Regions from separate parts of the Pseudoxanthomonas sp. JBR18 genome, predicted to be linked through region 2. Evidence: predicted binding sites of a transcription regulator. Region 2 holds the regulator's gene; the other holds the start of a gene.

Region 1 (9,763 bases), 1.5 Mb from region 2:
CAGCAGGTTGGCCGGCAGGCGCGCGCTGCGGTAGCTGTCGTAGTAGGCGATGGCCGAGGCGAAGCAGGGCACGGCGATACCCAGCTTCACTGCGGTGCCCACCACCTCGCGCAAGGCGCCCTGGTAATCGGCGGCGATCTTCTGGAAGTACGGGTCCAGCAGCAGGTTGGCCAGCTTGTCGTCGCGGGCATAGGCCTCGGTGATCTTCTGCAGGAAGCGCGCGCGGATGATGCAGCCGGCGCGGAAGATCTTGGCGATCTCGCCGTACTGCAGGTTCCAGTCGTACTCGTCCGAGGCCGCGCGCATCTGCGCGAAGCCCTGCGCGTAGGACACGATCTTGCTCAGGTACAGCGCCTTGCGCACCGCTTCGATGAAGGCGGCCTTGTCGCCGTCGAACGCAGGCGCGTCCGGCCCGGCCAGCACCTTGGCCGCCGCCACACGTTCGTCCTTGAGCGAGGACACGATGCGGGCGAACACCGATTCGGTGATCAGCGGCAGCGGAATGCCTAAGTCCAGCGCGCTCTGGCTGGTCCACTTGCCGGTGCCCTTCTGCGCGGCGCGGTCCAGGACCATGTCGACCAGGTCGGCATCGGTCCTGTCATCGCGCTTGCGGAAGATCCTGGAGGTGATCTCGATCAGGTAGCTGTCCAGCTCGCCTTCGTTCCACTGGGTATAGATATCGGCCAGCTCGGCGTTGGACAGGCCCAGCGCCTGCTTGAGCACCGCATAGCTCTCCGAGATCAGCTGCATGTCGCCGTACTCGATGCCGTTGTGGACCATCTTGACGTAGTGGCCGGCGCCATCGGGACCGACGTAGGTCACGCACGGCGTGCCGTCCTCGGCCTTGGCCGCGATCTCGGTCAGGATCGGCGCGACCAGCTCATAGGCGTCCTTGGGACCGCCCGGCATGATCGATGGCCCCTTGAGCGCGCCTTCCTCGCCGCCGGACACGCCGGTGCCGATGAAGTGGAAGCCGGCGTCGGCCAGTTCCTGGTTGCGGCGGCGGGTGTCCTGGAAGAAGGTGTTGCCGCCGTCGATCAGCACGTCGCCCTTGGACAGCAGCGGCTTCAACTCCTCGATCACCGCGTCGGTGCCGGCACCGGCCTTGACCATCAGCAGGATGCGGCGCGGGGTTTCCAGCGAGTCGACGAATTCCTGCAGGGTGTAGGTGGGTACCAGCCCGGCGTCGGGGCTGTCGGCCATGACCTCCTCGGTCTTCTCGCGGCTGCGGTTGTAGATGGAGACCTTATGCCCTCGGCTGGCGATATTGAGGGCCAGGTTGCGGCCCATGACCGCCATGCCGACCACGCCGATAGGTTGCTTGCTCATGTGTGCTCCAGGTGCCTTGCGACCGTGCCGCGTGAGATGGGCGCGCATGATAGCGAGGCCGCCGGTACCGTGACGTCAGCCGGTCCCGTGCCCGGCGGGACGCTGCGTCCGACAGGGCGGCGATTGCTGATGCGGACTGCGGGGACGGATGTCTTGATCCGTGCAGGCCGGTGGCTGAGGCCGGGGCGACCATTCGTCGGATGTAACGCCAGGCGCTCGACTCTTGAACGCGGCCCTGACGACCCGCATGTCATTGTCAGGCAGCTCGTTGGAGCCGGTCGTATCGGCCAAATGATTGATTCGAAATGAAATTTGGATTGGTCTTGCGTCGTATTTCCAAAAGTGAATGCAATACAACAAAATCCAGGAAGATTGTCCTTTTGGTAGAACGAAGGGAACCATTCCAGGCCTTAGCAGTCGAACCTCCACATTGCTAATATCGCTGCCATGAACCAGACCTCCGCAGCCACCGCCATGGTGGCCAACAACCTCCCGATTCCCAGCCCGCTTGGCTCGCTGGACGCCTACATCGGCGCCGTGCACCAGATCCCGGTGCTCACGGTCGATGAGGAGCAGGAGCTGGCGCACCGCTTCCGCGACGACAACGACCTCGATGCCGCCCGTGAACTGGTGCACTCGCATCTGCGCTTCGTCGTGCACGTGGCCCGTGGCTACAGCGGCTACGGCCTGCAGCTGGGCGACCTCATCCAGGAAGGCAACATCGGCCTGATGAAGGCCGTCAAGCGCTTCGACCCGGACATGGGCGTGCGCCTGGTGTCCTTCGCGGTGCACTGGATCCGCGCCGAGATGCACGAGTTCATCCTCAAGAACTGGCGCATCGTCAAGGTCGCCACGACCAAGGCCCAGCGCAAGCTGTTCTTCAATCTGCGCAAGTCCAAGACCCGCCTGGGCTGGATGAACGCGGCCGAAGTCAGCGCCGTGGCCAAGGACCTCAACGTCTCCGAGCGCGAAGTGGTCGAGATGGAGTCGCGCCTGTCCGGTCGCGATATCGGTTTCGACGCCCCGGCCGACGAGGACGAGGAGCGCTCTGCGCCACCGTCGCCTGCCCACTACCTGGTGGCGGGTGAGGAAGATCCGTCGCAGGCCTATGAGCGCGCCGACAGCGAGGGCAGCCAGCTCGAACTGTTGCGCGAGGGCATGGCCAACCTGGATCAGCGTTCGCGCGACATCGTCGCCCGCCGCTGGCTGGACGATGACAACAAGGTCACCCTGCAGGAACTGGCAGACGAGTACGGCGTCTCCGCCGAGCGCATTCGCCAGATCGAGGCCAACGCGCTCAAGAAGATGAAGGCGCTGTTCGCGGCCTGATTCCGGCAGCCCGGAAAGTACGCACAAGAACCCCGCTCAGGCGGGGTTTTTTATTGGTCTTGCGCACCCTGACCCTGGACGTGTCGGAGGGGCCGGTCCACGCCGCGTCGATGGGGGCGGTGATGGGGAGCGGCCGAGGCCGCCATAAGAGAACAACGGCGCAAGCGCTTCCCTGCGCGGTTGCGTGATCCCGGCACGATCGATCCCGGCACGGCCGGCCCGGTCAGCCTGCGGCGCGGCGCTGTTCGGCGACGGGATCCTGGGCGCCATGGTCGTCGGGCACCTTTTCCTTCGGCGCGCTGCCGAAGATGATGCGCGCGGCGCGCTGGTAACTGATGTAGGCCATGGCCCAGTTGACCAGGACCACGAAGCGGTTGCGGAAGCCGATCAGGAAGTACACGTGGGCGGCCAGCCAGAACCACCAGGCCAGCGGGCCCGACAGCTTGAACCTGCCCAGGTGCACGATGGCGGCCATGCGGCCGATGGTGGCCAGGTTGCCGAAGTCGCTGTACTTGAACGGCGTCGCGGGCTTGCCGGCCAGCCGCTGGCGCAGCGTCTTGGCGATGTGCTTGCCCATCTGCTTGGCGGCTGGCGCCACGCCGGGCACCGGCTTGCCGTTGGCCTGCTGGATCGCCGCCAGGTCGCCGCCGACGAAGATGTCCGGGTAGCCCGGCACGCTCAGGTCCGGCTGCACCAGCACGCGGCCGGCCCGGTCCAGTGGAACGCCCAGGCAGCGTGCCAGCGGTGAGGCCGCCACGCCCGCCGCCCACACCACGGTACGCGCGGCGAAGAACGTCTCACCGAGCTTGTAGCCATGCTCGTCGATGTGCGTGACCGGCGTGCCGGTGCAGACGTCCACGCCCAGCTTTTCCAGCTGCGCGTGCGCCTTGTCGGTGAGGTCCTCGGGGAAGGAGGGCAGCACCCGCGGACCGGCCTCGATCAGGCGCACGCGCGCATCGCGCGGGTCGATGTGGCGGAACTCGTCCTTCAGCGTGTGACGCGCGATCTCGGCCAGGGTGCCGGCCAGCTCAACGCCGGTCGGGCCACCGCCGACGATGGCGAAGTGCAGCCAGGCCGCGCGCTTGACCGGGTCGGTCTCCGCCTCGGCACGCTCGAAGGCGACCAGCATCTCGCGGCGCAGGCGCAGGGCATCGTCCAGGGTCTTCAGGCCGGGCGCGTGCTCGGCCCACTGGTCATTGCCGAAATACGCGTGGCCCGCGCCGGTGGCCAGGATCAGCGTGTCGTAGCCGATCACGGTGCCATCGGACAGTTCCACCGTGCGCGCCTCGGGAACGACATGGGTGACCTCGCCCAGTTGGACCTCGATGTTGCGCTGGGCGCTGAGGATGTGGCGCAGTGGCGCGGCGATATCCGGCGCGGACAAGCCGGCGGTGGCGACCTGGTATAGCAGCGGCTGGAACAGGTGGTGGTTGTGGCGGTCGATCAGGGTGATGCGCACGGGTGCGTTGTCGAGCGCGCGCGCGGCCCACAGGCCGGCGAAACCGCCGCCGACAATGACCAGATGGTGTGTGGAAGCTGACATGGGAGGGAGGGGTGCAGTTGGAAAAGCATTGGCGGCGCCGGGCGTGTGCTCAGCCTGTCGCGCGATACCCAGGATTCTGTCATGCCGCACCCGCGCGAGCCGTCACGTCAATTCGACTTTTTGATGAGATCCCCTCATCGGCGTGTCCGCCGCGGATTCAGTACAGGTCCGTGGGATCCACGTCCAACGACCAGCGCACGCGCCGCGCCTCGGGCAGCGCGTCGATCACCGGCAGGGCCGCCTGCAGCGCCGCGTGCAGGCGCGGGCGTTGCGCTGTGGACAGCAGCAGTTGCATGCGTTGGAACCCCGCCCGGCGCGGCATGGGCGCCGGCATCGGGCCGTGCAGCTCGACGCTCGCGTCGAAGCTGGCCAGCGCGGCACGGGCCGCGCGCAGGAACGCCTGCACGTGCTCGACCTGTTTTGCTTCGGCGCGGAACATCGCCAGGTGAGCGAACGGCGGAAACCCGGCCGCCTGGCGGTCCAGCAGCTCGGCGTCGGCCAGCGCGCGGTAGCCGCCGGACAGAAGGGTTTCCAGCAGCGGATGGCCCGGATGGTGGGTCTGCAGCCAGACCTGCCCGGGGCGCGCGGCGCGACCGGCGCGGCCAGCGACCTGGATCAGCAACTGCGCCAGCTTCTCCCCCGCGCGGAAGTCGGCCGAGAACAGGCCTTCGTCCACGCCCACCACCACCACCAGGGTCAGCAGCGGCAGGTCGTGGCCCTTGGCCAGGATCTGGGTGCCGACCAGGATGCCTGGCCCGTCGCCCAGCGTGGCGAACGCTTGCTCCAGCGCGTCCTTGCGTGCGGTGGTGGAGCGGTCGATGCGCAGCACCGGCACCTGGGGGAAGCTATCGGCGAGCAGTTCCTCCAGGCGCTCGGTGCCCACGCCCTGCGGCTGCAGCGCCAGCCCGCCGCAGTCAGGACAGGCCGGCGGTGCCGCCTGGCGGTGGCCGCAGTGATGACACTGCAGACGCCGGCCGGCCGCATGCACGGTCATCGGCGCGTCGCAGCGATGGCAGTGCGCGGTCCAGCCGCAGTCGTGGCACAGCAGCACCGGCGCGTAGCCGCGGCGGTTCTTGAACACCAGCACCTGGCCGCCGGCCTGCAGCTGGGCGGCGATCGCGCCCAGGGTCTCGGGGGAGAGTCCGGCCGCCAGCGGGCGCTTGCGCACGTCGATCACGCGCACGTTGGGGGCCTTGGCATCGCCCGCGCGCGTGGTCAGGCGCAAGTGCGCGTAGCGCCCGGCCTGGGCGTTGTGCAGCGTCTCCAGGGAGGGCGTGGCACTGCCCAGTACCACGGGGATGTCCAAGGCCTTGCCGCGCACCAGGGCGAAGTCGCGCGCGTGGTAGCGGATGCCGTCCAGCTGCTTGTAGCTGCCGTCGTGTTCCTCGTCGATCACGATCAGCCCGGCCTCGGGCAGCGGTACGAACACCGCCGAGCGAGTGCCCACCACCACCCGCGCCTCGCCGCGCAGACAGGCGGCCCAGGTCAGGGCGCGCTCGCCATCGGCCAGCCCGGAGTGCAGTGCGTACACCTCCACGCCCAGGCGCGCGCGAAAGCGGGCCAGGGTCTGCGGCGTCAGGCCGATTTCCGGCACCAGGACCAGGGCCTGGCGGCCGCGGGCCAGGCAGGCGGCGATGGCCTGCAGATAGACCTCGGTCTTGCCTGAGCCGGTGACCCCTTCGAGCAGGATCGGGGCGAACCCCTGCGCCGGGATGGCCGCCACCGCGGCCTCTTGCTCGGGGTTGAGCGCCGGGCCGGGCTGGGCCGGCTGGGCGTACCCCCGCGGGGCCTCGGCGATGCGCTCGGCGAACGCGCGCTGGGCCAGGCTGCGTGCGGCGGTGCGCCAGCCCGGGTGCAGGTCGTCCAGTTGCCATTCGGCCACGCCGTCACCGCCCAGGGCCTCGGCCAGCAGGCGCGGTTTGCTGCCTGCGCGCAGGCGGTCGCGGGCCGTCACGCCGGCTTCGGTCAGGCGCCAGCGCCAGGCTTCGCGAGTCGGCAGGGCCTCGCCGTGGCGCAGGGGGCCGGGCAGGGCGGTGGCCAGCACCTCGCCCAGTGGGGCGTGGGTGTAGCTGGCCAGCCACTGCAGCGAGCGGCGCAGTTCGCCGACCAGCAGCGGGTCTGCGTCGAGGATCTGCAGGGCGCTGCGCAAGGCGCCTGCCGCGGGATCCGCGGGCGCGACCGCCACCACGATCCCGACCAGCTCGCGATGGCCGAAGGGGACGCGCACGCGGCAACCGATGTCGCCCGGACCGGCCGCGTGGCCGTCGGGAGGCAGGTAGTCGAAGGCCTGCCGCAGGGGGACGGGCAGCGCGATGCGGAGGACGAGAGCGGCGGACATCGGCGGCAAGTGTAGGTCACCGCTTGCGCCCGAGCCGGGCCATGTGCGTTTGCGTCAGAAAGCTGACATTTCACTGACAAACCACGCGCAACCCCCGGTCGCCATTGGGAAAACCCCCTTATCCACATCGGCTGTGGATAAGCCTGTGCATGGCGTGGGTGCTCCACGCGTAAATTCGCGTGGTCGTTAGGCATCCGTCACATTGGTGAAAAAAACGCCAAGCCGGTTTTTTCCATATAGAACAACAAGTTGTGCGTGGAACCCTGGTGTTTGGGAACCGCCGTGCTCGCCTGCGAGGGGCTTGGTGAACGAAAAATGATTGCTGTGCACAACCGCTTTGAAGTCAAGCCCCGTCGAATCCCGGGAAATTTGAATGTTTGGCGAATGTCAAGGCGTTTGTCGACAAACCCAACCCGCGTCGGCACGCCTATCATGACGCCCGTATTCCGCCTTGCCGATCCGATCCTGCCCTTGAACACAACCGACGACGTCCCCGCCGCGCTCTCAGCCTTCCTGCGCGGGGTCGAACGACGCGGCGTGGTCCTGGCCGAGCTCCAGTGCGGCCGCCGCGACACCGGCGAGATCGCCCTGGCCGCCGCGCTGCGGGCCTTCCGCCAGTACGCCAGCGAGCAGCCGATGGCCGCCTGGCCACGCGGCTTCTGGTCGCTGCTGGTCGCCGCACCCCCTTTGCGCCAGGCGCACCCGGAGGCGCGCTGGCCCGACGCCCTGGATCACCTGGCCGATCTGGCCGATGACGACCGCCTGGCTTTGCTCCTGCGCCTGGTTGCAGGACTGGACGAAGAGGATGCCGGCGCGGTGCTCGGCGTGGACCAGGCCGGCTATCGTCAGGCGCTGGCCCGGGCCTGTCCGCGTGATGCGGAAGGCCAACCCGATGCCGATGCCTGGCGCGCTCTGGCCGAGGCGATCCAGCAGCACCTGCGGGCGCTTCCGCCAGAGCGGCTGGCGCACCTGTCGCGTCTGCGCGAGTCGTTGGTGCAGGGCCAGACACCCCGCCCGGCCCCGCCGACGCAGGCCCCGGCTGCGACCCCGGCACCCACACCCGGGCAGTCCACGCGCCCGCGTCCGGCAGCGCGTCCCCGCCGCGCGCGCAGCGACGCGCGCCCGTTTCCCTGGGGCTGGGTGCTGGGAGGACTGGTCGCCCTGTGCGCCCTGGCTGCGGCGGGCTGGTGGTTCACCCATGGAGGTCGTCTGGCCGCGCCTGCCACTGCGGGCGCGCCGTCCGGCGACCGGGGCCAGCAGGGCTTGCAGGACGCCGCCCAGGTCCAGGTCGATACCCTTTCCGGAGACACCGAGGCCGGTGTCCACTACGACGATCCGCAGGTGCTGCTCTCGCACCCGGATTTCGACCTGTTGATGGACCCGGACGGCCTGGCGCTGGCGCGCCGGAGCGGGATGCTGTCCTGGTACGCCGCCGCGCCGCAGGACCGGCAGCGTGAAGCCGCCGAGGCCATGGCCGGCACCGCCCAGGAGCGCGACGATGCGACCCCGTAGCGCGCTGGCCCTGATCGCCGGCGCACTGGCGGTGGTGACGATGACCCTGGTCGCGCAGGCTGGCGACGAGGGGGCGAATCTGAGCGCCCTCCAGGCCCAGCGCGCCGCGCGCCTGGCCGTGTTGGACGAGGCCGGCCGCGCGGCGTTCGCCCGCCGGATGGTGGCCTGGGATGCATTGCCGCCCCTGGAGCGTGCGCGTCAGCGAGCCGCCTACGCCGACTGGATGGCGCTGGACGCGCAGACCCGCGCCCGTCTGAGCCAGGCCGCCGCCATCCTGTCCACCCTGCCGCCGGCGCAGCGGCAGGCGATGCAGGCGCGCTTTGACGCGCTCGACCAGACCGATCAGGCGGGCTGGCGGCTGGGACCGGACCTGGGCGCCGATTACGCCAAGCTGCATCCGCTGCTGGCCTTCATGCCCGAGGCCGAACGCCAGCCGCTGTTGGCGGCACTGCGCCAGATGACCGCGCCGCAGCGTGCGGACCTGGCCGTGCTGGCCCAGCGCACCCCGCCCCAGGAGCGCGACGCGCTGCGCCAGGACCTGATCGCCACCACCGCGCAGGACCGCGACCGCTGGTTGCAGGAGCGGTTGAGGCGCTGAGGCCTCAGTGCGTCATGCTGTTGAAGCCGACCATGAGCGTGGCCACGCCGACCAGCACGAAATACAGGTTGCCGATCACGACGTACTTGATCGTGGTCAGCCACCAGGGTTCGCCATAGGCGCGGTATTGCGTGAGCCACAGGTAGACCGGTACCCACAGCAGCAGTAACACGCGCAGGGTGGCGAGGATCCACGACATCCAGCCAGCGCTGGCCGGGAGCGCGCCGTCGAGTAGCATCAGGACGAAGACGGCCAACAGCGACAGCACCATGTAGGTGTGGCTGTACAGGCCCACGACCAGGTGCTCCAGGTAGCCGCGGCCGCTGCCCAGGTAGAAGACCTTCAGCAACAGTGCGAACACCGGCACCAGCACGAACAGCGCGCTGGGAATCGCGGCGATGAACACATGCAGGCCTTCGCCGGGATCATCGCTGTAGCGGCGCAGGTTGATCTGCGCGCGCGCCAGCTTCTTGTTGATCCAGCGATTGGCGAAGCCGGGCAGGGCATCGATGTGGACCGGGTTCCTGGCCGGATCGAAATGGCCCAGCAGGTCGTCGTCCGCGTCAGGCGTGTCGGGCGCTGCGTTCGAAGCATCGGTCGACGCTGCGAGCGTGGCCGGCTGGTTCGGATCCAACTGGTGGATGCGGGCCTGCGCATCGATGCGGATCTTGCGCATGCCCAACTGCGTGACCCGTCCCAGGCCCGGCACACCGGCGACCTGGCGGTTGGCCTGGACGAGGTCGGCGAGTTTGGCGTCGCGCTCGGCCTCCACCGCTGCCACCGTGGTCTGTTCGGCGAACTCCCCTGGGTTGGGTGGCAGGTTGGCCCCGGCGGGATCGAGCGTGGCAACCGCCGGCATCGAGACGTTCGCGCCTTCCCAGTGGAACGCGTACTGCGCCACGAAGAACGTCAGCACGCTCATCACCACGAACAGACGCAGCGGCGGCACGTACGGGGCGCGATGCCCGCGCAGGAAGCGCACCGCCAGCCGGCCCGGGAACAGGAGGTCGCGCAAGGTGCGCACGATGCGTCCGTCCAGGTGCCAGAACGACTCGAGCACGTCCTCTACCGCGTGGGCGAAGCTGCGCAGCGGGTTGTGCGCATGCTGGCCGCA
Region 2 (9,763 bases):
GGGAGCCCCCGATGGAATCGCTCGATCTACGCAAGGCCGGCTTGAAGGTCACCCACCCGCGCCTGCGCATCCTGGCCCTGCTTGAAGAAGCCAAGCCCCGGCACATGACGGCCGAGGACATCTATCGCGCCTTGATCGGGGTGGGCGATGAGATCGGCCTGGCCACGGTGTATCGCGTCCTGACCCAGTTCGAGGCCGCTGGCCTGGTGCTGAAACACAATTTCGAGGGCGGCCAGGCCGTCTATGAGCTGGACCGGGGCGAGCACCACGATCACATGGTCGACATCGATTCGGGCAAGGTCATCGAGTTCTCCAGCGAGGAGATCGAGGCCCTGCAGGAGAAGATCGCCGCCGAGCACGGCTACGAGATCGAGGAGCACTCGCTGGTGCTCTACGTGCGCAAGAAGCGCAAGTAAGCCCACCGCCGTGAACGCAAAAAAGGCCGGGAGATCCCGGCCTTTTTGCATGGTGCCCGAGGCGTCAGTCGATGGCTTCGAGCAGCTTGCCGGCCGCGGCGCGGGCTTCGGCGCTGACCTGCACCCCGCCGAGCATGCGTGCCAGTTCCTCGCGGCGCGCCGGCGCATCCAAAGATTCGACCGAGGACTGGGTCATGCCCTCGACCGGCGCCTTGCTGACCCGGTAGTGGGCGTGGCCCTGCGCGGCCACCTGTGGCTGGTGGGTCACGCACAGCACCTGGCGCTGGCGGCCCAGGTCGCGCAGCTTCTTGCCGACGATGTCGGCCACCGCGCCGCCGATGCCGGAATCGACCTCGTCGAAGACCATCGTCGGCACCGCGTCCGAGCCCAGTGCGGCCACTTCGATGGCCAGCGAGATACGTGAGAGTTCACCGCCGGAGGCGACCTTGCGCAGCGGGCGCGCCGGCTGGCCGGCGTTGGCCGCCACCAGCAGTTCGACCCGCTCGGCGCCCTGTGGGTCGGGGCGCTCGGTGTCGACCGGTTCGAGCAGCACGTCGAGTTTGCCGCCGCCCATGCCCAGTTCGCCGATCAGGGCGCTGGTCTGTTTTGCCAGCGCCGCGGCGGCCTTGGTGCGGACCTTGGTGAGTGCGGCGGCGGCGGTCTTCCAGGCCTGGCGGGCGGCTTCGATCTCGGCGTTCAGGCCGGCCAGGCGCTCGCCGGCGCCCCGCAGGCTTTCGAGTTCCTGCTCGATCCGGCTCGCCACCTCGTCGAGTTGTTCCGGCGTGACCCGGTGCTTGCGCGCCAAGTCGTGCAGGCGGGTCAGGCGACGCTCGGCCTGTTCGAACTGGTCCGGGTCCACGTCCAGGTCGTCGCGGATCTGGTTGAGCAGGCCCAGCGCCTCCTCCAGCTGGATCTGGGCGCTGTCCAGCAGGGCATCGACCTCGCCCAGGCGCGGTTCGTGGCTGGCCGCGCGGGCCAGCTCGCCGCGGGTCTGCAGCAACAGCTGGCTGGCCGAGGGCGCATCCTCGCCGGACAACCTGCCCAGACTGTCGTCGCAGGCCTGGATCAAGGTGGCGGCATGCGCCTGCCGACGATGCGTGGCCACCAGGGCCTCGATCGACTCGGGGCCCAGGTCCTCGGCGCGGAGCTCGTCGAGCTGGTGCTGCAGGTAATTCAACCGGTCGGAGACGTCGCCCTGGGCGGTCAGTCGCTCGCGTTCGTCCAGGCGCTGGCTCCAGGCCGCGGCGGCGCGGCGCACGGCCTCGGCCTGCGGCTGGCAGTTGGCGAAGGCGTCCAGCAGGGCGAGTTGGCGCGGCCTGGAGAGCAGGGCCTGGTGTTCGTGCTGGCCGTGGATCTCCACCAGCAGCCCAGCCAGTTCGCTCAACTGCGAAAGGGTCACGCTGCGGCCGTTGATCCAGCTGCGAGAGCCGCCGTCGGCACGCAACACGCGGCGCAGCTGGCAGGCGCCGGCCTCGTCCAGAGCGTGTTCGACCAGCCAGGCCAGGGCAGGGGACTTGGGCGGCAGCTCGAATTCGGCCGACAGTTCGGCACGCTGGGCGCCGTGGCGCACCACGCCGGCATCGGCGCGCAGGCCGGACAGGAACCCGAGGGCGTCGACCAGCAGCGACTTGCCGGCGCCGGTCTCGCCGGAAATCACCGTCATGCCGGGGCCGAATTCCAGGTCCGTGGCGCGGACCACGGCGAAGTCCTTGATGGTGAGATGTCTGAGCATATGCGGCCGGCATTGTAGGGCCTGGCGGCGCACGTGCTGAGACCGTGCGCGGGCAGTTGCAAACCCCGGTCCGGGCCGTTATCTATCGGCCATGAGTTCCCGACGGCCAGAACTGGATGCGCGTGCACGGCAACTGCTGCGCACGCTGATCGCCCGCTACATCCATGACGGCGAGCCGGTCGGCTCGCGCACGCTGGCCCGGCATTCGGGCCTGGACGTGAGTCCGGCCACCATCCGCAACATCCTGGCCGACCTGGAAGATGCCGGCCTGCTCAGCTCGCCGCACACCTCCGCCGGCCGGGTGCCGACCGCGCAGGGTTACCGGGTCTTCGTGGACAGCCTGGTGCAGATGCAGCCGCTGGCCGAGCGCGAGGTCGCCCGCCTGCGTGCCGAGCTGCCGTCCGGCACCGGTACCCAGGCCCTGCTGGGCAATGCCTCCGAGCTGCTGTCGGCCATGACCCACTTCGTCGGCGTGGTTGGGGCGCCCAAGCGCGAGCAGTTCGCGTTCCGGCATATCGACTTTGTGCCGCTGGACGGGCGCCGGGTGCTGGCCATCTTGGTCTTCGCCGACAACGACGTGCAGAACCGGGTGATCGAGCCGCGCCGGCTGTACGACCCGTCCGAGCTGGAGCGGGTGGCCAATTACCTGAACGCGCATTTCGCCGGGCGGCCGATTTCCGAGATCCGGGCCACGCTGCTGCGCGAATTGCGTGCGGCCCGCTCGGAGATGGAAGGCCTGCTGGCCCATACCGTGGAACTGGCCGAACACGCCCTGGTGCCGTCCGACGACGACATGGTGCTGGCCGGCCAGACCCGGTTGATGGGCGTGCAGGACCTGTCCGACCTGGACCGCCTGCGCGAACTGTTCGAGGCCTTCGCCCGCAAGCGCGAGATCCTGCAACTGCTCGAACGCACGATCAGTGCCCCGGGCGTGCGCATCTTCATCGGCGAGGAAACCGGCCTGGCGCCGCTGGATGGCATGTCATTGGTCGCCGCGCCGTACCGGGCCAGTGGTCAGGTCCTGGGCGTGCTGGGCGTGATCGGGCCCACGCGGATGGCGTACCAGACGGTGATTCCGGTGGTCCAGGCGGCCGCCGATGCGCTCGGCGCGGCAATGCTGCGTCCCGGGGATGACTTGAATCCGTCCACGCCGGCCCCATAGCTGGGCCTTGCGGCGGACCAACCCCCGCCAACGACGGATCTGGAGCATGACTGCAAACGAATACACCGACGGCCAGCCGACGGCCGACACCACCTCCGCCGAGCAGACCACCGAGGCGCTGCTGCAGGCCGAGCTGGAAACCCTGCGCAACGAGCTGGACCAGGTCCGTGCCTCGGTCCTGCTGGATCGTGCCGACCTGGAGAACCAGCGCAAGCGCGTGGCCCGCGACGTGGAGCAAGCGCGCCGCTTCGCCAATGAAAAGCTGCTGGGCCAGTTGATGCCGGTCTTCGACAGCCTGGACGCCGGCCTGCTGGCCGCCGGCACCGAACCCAGCCCACTGCGCGAGGGCCTGGAACTGACCCAGAAGCAGCTGCTCAAGGTGGCCGACGACAACGGCCTGACCGTGCTGGACCCGATGGGCCAGCCGTTCAACCCGGAACACCACCAGGCCATCAGCCAGGCCGAGCCCAACGGCGCGGCCCCGGGCAGCGTGATCCAGGTGTTCCAGAAAGGTTACCTGCTCAACGACCGTCTGCTGCGTCCTGCGCTGGTGGTCGTCGCGCGTCACGACTGAGCGGGCACTGAGCGGCCGCAGGGCGGCCGGAAATTTGTGTTCCACGAGCGCTTGAAGCGCGTCACAGCGTCCTTATATCTGGTTCATCGGCCGGGCACGCACCCGGCCCCAACCCGACAAACCTTCGCTTTTACGGAGTAATCACCATGGGCAAGATCATCGGCATCGACCTCGGCACGACCAATTCGTGCGTGGCGATCATGGAAGGCGGCAAGGCCCGCGTCATCGAGAACTCGGAAGGCGATCGCACCACGCCCTCCATCGTCGCCTACACCAAGGACGGCGAAGTGCTGGTCGGTGCCTCGGCCAAGCGCCAGGCCGTGACCAACCCCAAGAACACCTTCTACGCGGTCAAGCGTCTGATCGGCCGCAAGTTCACCGACGCGGAAGTCAAGAAGGACCTGGACCTGGTGCCTTACGGCATCCTGGCCCATGACAACGGCGACGCCTGGGTGGCCACCGCCGACGGCAAGAAGATGGCCCCGCAGGAAATCTCCGCCCGCGTGCTGGAGAAGATGAAGAAGACCGCCGAGGCCTTCCTGGGCGAGACCGTCACCGAGGCGGTCATCACTGTGCCGGCGTACTTCAACGACAGCCAGCGCCAGGCGACCAAGGACGCCGGTAAGATCGCCGGCCTGGACGTCAAGCGCATCATCAACGAGCCCACCGCCGCGGCCCTGGCTTACGGCCTGGACAAGGGCGATTCGCAGGACCGCAAGATCGTGGTCTACGACCTGGGCGGCGGCACCTTCGACGTGTCGATCATCGAGATCGCCAACGTCGACGGGGAGAAGCAGTTCGAAGTGCTGGCCACCAACGGCGACACCTTCCTGGGTGGCGAGGACTTCGACGCGCGCGTCATCGACTATCTGGTCGACGAGTTCAACAAGGACCAGGGCATCGACCTGCACAAGGACCCGCTGGCTCTGCAGCGCCTGAAGGACGCCGCCGAGCGCGCCAAGATCGAGCTCTCCTCCTCGCAGCAGACCGAGGTCAACCTGCCGTACGTGACCGCCGATGCCTCCGGTCCGAAGCATCTGAACATCAAGCTGACCCGCGCCAAGCTCGAAGCCCTGGTCGAGGACCTGATCAAGAAGTCGATCGAGCCGTGCCGCACCGCGCTCAACGATGCCGGCTTGCGTGCCAGCGACATCGGCGAGGTGATCCTGGTCGGTGGCCAGACCCGCATGCCCAAGGTGCAGGCGGCCGTGGCCGAATTCTTCGGCAAGGAGCCGCGCAAGGACGTCAATCCTGATGAGGCCGTGGCGCTGGGCGCCGCGATCCAGGGCGGCGTGCTGGCCGGTGACGTCAAGGACGTGCTGCTGCTGGACGTGACCCCGCTGTCGCTGGGCATCGAGACCCTGGGTGGCGTATTCACCAAGATCATCGAGAAGAACACCACGGTGCCGACCAAGGCCTCGCAGACCTTCTCCACCGCCGAGGACAACCAGTCGGCCGTGACCGTGCATGTGTTGCAGGGTGAGCGCGAGCAGGCTCGCTTCAACAAGTCGCTGGCTCGCTTCGACCTGTCGGGCATCGACCCGGCGCCGCGCGGCATGCCGCAGGTGGAGGTGTCCTTCGACATCGACGCCAACGGCATCGTCCACGTGACCGCCAAGGACAAGAAGACCGGCAAGGAGCAGAAGGTCGAGATCAAGGCCGGTTCGGGCCTGTCGGACGACGAGATCCAGCGGATGGTCGCCGACGCCGAGGCGCATCGCGACGAGGACAAGAAGTTCCAGGAACTGGTCGTGGCCCGCAACCAGGCCGATGGCCTGATCCACGCCACCCGTACCGCGATCACCGAGCATGGCTCCAAGGTCGGCGGCGATGTGATCGGCAAGGTCGAAGCCGCGCTGGGTGAACTGGAAACCGCGATGAAGGGCGACGACAAGGCCCAGATCGAGGCCAAATCCAAGGCGCTGGAAGAAGCCGGCCAGTCGCTTTACGCCGCCGCCGCGGCGGGCGAGCAGGGCGGTGCGCCGGGTGCCGAGGGCGGCGCCGAGCAGGCCAACCGCGCGACCGACGACGTGGTGGATGCGGAGTTCACCGAGGTCAAGGACGACAAGAAGTAAGCGCAGCCCGATGCTGCAATAGGAACGCATGGAGGAGCGGGGCTACGGCTCCGCTCCTCCGGCGTTTCCGGCACCGCCCGCCGCAGGCCTTCGAAGGCCCGGCGTCGATGCCATGATTCCCCATTCAACGCAGGCTGCATCCGGCAATGAGCAAACGCGACTACTACGAGGTTCTGGGCGTCGCCCGCAACGCCAGCGACGAGGAGCTGAAGAAGGCCTATCGTCGTTGCGCGATGAAGTTCCACCCTGATCGCAACCCAGGCGATGCCACCGCCGAGGTGTCCTTCAAGGAGTGCAAGGAGGCCTACGAGGTCCTGTCCGACGGCGGCAAGCGTCGCCTCTACGACCAGCATGGCCACGCCGCTTTCGAGCACGGCATGGGCGGTGGCGGTCCTGGCGCCGGCTTCGGCGGCCCGGACATGGGCGATATCTTCGGGGACATCTTCGGCAACATCTTCGGTGGAGGCGGCGCGCGCGCGGCCCGGCGTGGCGCGGACATCGGCTACGTGATGGAGCTGGACCTGGAAGAAGCCGTGGCCGGCGTGGACAAGCGCATCGAGATCCCGACCATGGCCGCTTGTGAGCCCTGCCACGGCAGCGGTTCGGAAGATGGCAAGACCGAGACCTGCACCACCTGCGCCGGGCGCGGCCAGGTGCGCATGCAGCGCGGCATCTTCACCATGCAGCAGGCCTGCCCGCATTGCGAAGGCCGCGGCCAGGTCATCCGTAACCCCTGCGGGACCTGCCATGGCGCCGGTCGCGTGGAGGAGGAGCGGGTGCTGTCGGTCAAGATCCCGGCGGGCGTGGATACCGGTGACCGGATCCGCTTGGCGGGCGAGGGCGAAGCCGGTCCGGCGGGCACGCCGGCCGGTGACCTGTACGTGGAAGTGCGCGTGCGCGAGCACGAGATCTTCCAGCGCGACGGCGACGACCTGCACTGCGACGTGCCGATCCGCATTTCGCAGGCGGCCTTGGGTGATACGGTGCGTGTGCCGACCCTGGGCGGCGAGGCGGAGATCCGCGTTCCGGCCGAGACCCAGACCGGCAAGCTCTTCCGTCTGCGCGGCAAGGGCGTGCGGTCGGTGCGCAGCCGTTCCACCGGCGACCTGTTCTGCAAGGTCGTGGTGGAGACGCCGGTGAACCTCACCGCGCGTCAGCGCGAATTGCTGGCGGAGTTCGAGGCCACCTTCGGGGGCGACGACGCGCGCAAGCACTCGCCCAAGTCGGCCACGTTCCTGGACGGGGTCAAGGGCTTTTGGGACCGGATGACGTCCTGAGGGCACTTGGGACAGGCTTCGAGGCAACATGAAGAGCCGGCGCGAGCCGGCTTTTTCATGTCTGGATTCAGTGCGCGTGTGGATCGCTCGCGTCAGGCCGTGGCGGCGCCTGGCTGATCGGCAGGCTGCGCGCGACCCGGCCGATGGTCAGTCCCTGGACCAGGATCGAGAACACCACCACGACATAGGTGATGCCCAGCAGCATGTCGCGGGTCTCGCCGGCCGGCAGCGACAACACCAGCGCCACCGAGATGCCACCGCGCAGTCCACCCCAGGTCAGCACCTTCCATGACCCGCGCGGCAGGCCGAACCCGCTGCGCAGCACCGCGATCGGCGTGCCGACTGCCACCAGCCGCGCCAGCAGGGTGACCGCGATGGTCAGCGCGGCCGCGCCCAGCAGGGCCAGGCTGAAGGGAACCACCAGCACTTCCAGGCCGATGAGCACGAACAGCACGGCATTGAGGATCGAGTCGAGCAGCGCCCAGAACAGGTCGTGGTACTTGCGCGTGGTATCGGACATGCCCAGGCGCCGCCCGCGGTTACCGACGATCAGCCCGGCCACGACCATCGCCAGCGGCCCGGACACATGCAGGCGGTTGGCCAACGCGTAGCCACCCAGCACCGCGGCCAGGGTGATCAGGACTTCTTCCTGGTAGCTGTCGATGCTCTTGAGCAGGCGGTAGGTCGCATATCCCAGGATGCCGCCCAGCAGCAGGCCGCCGCCGACCTCGTGCACGGCCAGCTTGGCGACCTCGCCGGCACCCGGGGTATCGCCCATGGAGGCCGCCTCGAGCAGCAGCACGAACAGCACCACGCCCACGCCGTCGTTGAACAGCGACTCGCCGGAGATCACCAGCTCCAGGCTCTTGGGCGCGCGGGCCGACTTGAGGATGCCCATCACCGCGATCGGGTCGGTCGGGGAAATCAAGGCGCCGAAGACCAGGCACCACGGCAGCGCCAGCGGCAGGCCCAGCATCGGCAGCAACCAGTACAGCCCGTAGGCCACGATGATCGTGGAGACCAGCGTGCCGCCGACCGCCAGCAGGCCCACCTGCCAGCGATAGTTGTGCAGTTCGCTCAGGTCCACGTGCAGCGCGCCGGCGAACAGCAGCATCGAGAGCATGCCCTGCATCAGCACCTCGCTGAAGTCGACCGAGCGCAGCAACGCGGTCGCGTGCTCGCGGAAGGTCGCCACGCCCAGCGCGTCCAGCCCAATCAGCGAGAACGACACCAGCATGGCCACCACCATGACGCCGATGGTGTCGGGCAGGCCGATGAAGCGGCGGTTGACGTAGGCCATCAACGCGGTCACGACCAGGAAGACGACGGCGATCTCGAACATGGCGATCCTGGGGCAGCGAGCTGGCATCCATTGTCGCCGAGTGGCCCGCGCTGCGGTAAGCCCATCGTGCGCGTCGCGCTGGCCCCTTGCGGCGTGCTTGGCGAGGGCGCCGACATTGGGCATGATCTGAGGCGTTGGATCGAGATGCCCCCGGCGTGCAAGGCGCCGGGAACAGGGACGTCACAGGGGGAGTCAAAGGTGCGAACACTCGCGATGTTGGGCGTGCTGGCCATTGCGGCCGGCGTGGCGTATTGGCTGTGGTTCGGGCGCGACACATTGACCGAGGCCGATGTGCAGGCGTTCTATGTGGCGCAGATGGAAGCGGGGGAGGCGTTGGATGCGCCGGCACTGTGCGCGATGATGTCGGAGGACTACCTTCAGCGCGGGACAGTGTGGATCGAGGGCCGCTCGCGGCAGATGCAGCAGGATCGCGAGGAAACGTGCGATGGCATTACCCAATTGATCGGCCAGATGGCCCAGCTGCGCGCACGCAGCGGTGGCCGCTTCAAACCCGATTCCAGTCAGACCATTGTGTCGGTGGACGTGGCGCCCGATGGCTCTCGGGCCATCGTCAAGACCCGCAGCACCTTGTACATCGGCATGCTCGGGATGTCGTCACGCTCGACCGACACGGTGATCAAGCGCCGCGGACGCGTCATGATCACCGGTTCGCAGAGCATCAACTGGATGGGCGTCAATCGCTGAGGCCGCCTGCGGGCCCGCGCTTGCCTACAATGCGCGCTGCTCTTTGGACATGATCGCGCAGTATGCACAGCTCTTCTCCCGTCGTCGGCATCGTCGGCAGCGCTGGCGCCTACGGCCGCTGGCTCGCGCGTTTCCTGGAGCGCCACATGGGGCTGCGGGTGATCGGGCATGACCCGTCCGATCCTGCATCGCTATCCCCCGACGCCTTGCTGGCGCAGGCGCAGGTGCTGGTGTTCAGTGCGCCCATCCGGGTCACGGCCGAGGTGATCGCGCACTACGTGGCGCTGGCCGCCGGGCGTGAGTCCGGCCAGCTGTGGCTGGACCTGACCTCGATCAAGACCGAGCCGGTGGCCGCGATGCTGCGCTCGCGGGCCGAGGTGGTCGGCCTGCACCCGATGACCGCACCGCCCAAGTCCCCCACGCTCAAGGGCCGGCCGATGGTGGTCTGCGAGGCGCGCCTGGACGCGTGGCGCCCGTGGC

Evidence for each region. The regulator HrcA, encoded in region 2, represses chaperone genes, less so after heat shock. The targets are predictions, from matches to a motif close to TTNGCACTCNNNNNNNNNGAGTGCNAA.
Region 1: the regulator HrcA is predicted to act here: its motif matches at 1,740-1,766, upstream of rpoH (RNA polymerase sigma factor RpoH).

The regions. Positions count from the first base shown of each region.
Region 1 is NZ_CP116339.1:471,591-481,353, reverse strand. It holds gene gndA (NADP-dependent phosphogluconate dehydrogenase) at 1-1,329, opposite strand, end outside; gene rpoH (RNA polymerase sigma factor RpoH) at 1,777-2,658, shown strand; gene PJ250_RS02340 (NAD(P)/FAD-dependent oxidoreductase) at 2,882-4,201, opposite strand; gene PJ250_RS02335 (primosomal protein N') at 4,359-6,539, opposite strand; gene PJ250_RS02330 (hypothetical protein) at 6,972-8,051, shown strand; gene PJ250_RS02325 (DUF3106 domain-containing protein) at 8,038-8,649, shown strand; gene PJ250_RS02320 (DUF3667 domain-containing protein) at 8,654-9,763, opposite strand, start outside.
Region 2 is NZ_CP116339.1:3,607,812-3,617,574, forward strand. It holds gene fur (ferric iron uptake transcriptional regulator) at 12-416, shown strand; gene recN (DNA repair protein RecN) at 481-2,148, opposite strand; gene hrcA (heat-inducible transcriptional repressor HrcA) at 2,240-3,310, shown strand; gene grpE (nucleotide exchange factor GrpE) at 3,357-3,884, shown strand; gene dnaK (molecular chaperone DnaK) at 4,031-5,959, shown strand; gene dnaJ (molecular chaperone DnaJ) at 6,106-7,236, shown strand; gene PJ250_RS16450 (cation:proton antiporter) at 7,304-8,578, opposite strand; gene PJ250_RS16455 (hypothetical protein) at 8,777-9,283, shown strand; partial or broken gene PJ250_RS16460 (prephenate dehydrogenase) at 9,346-9,763, shown strand, end outside.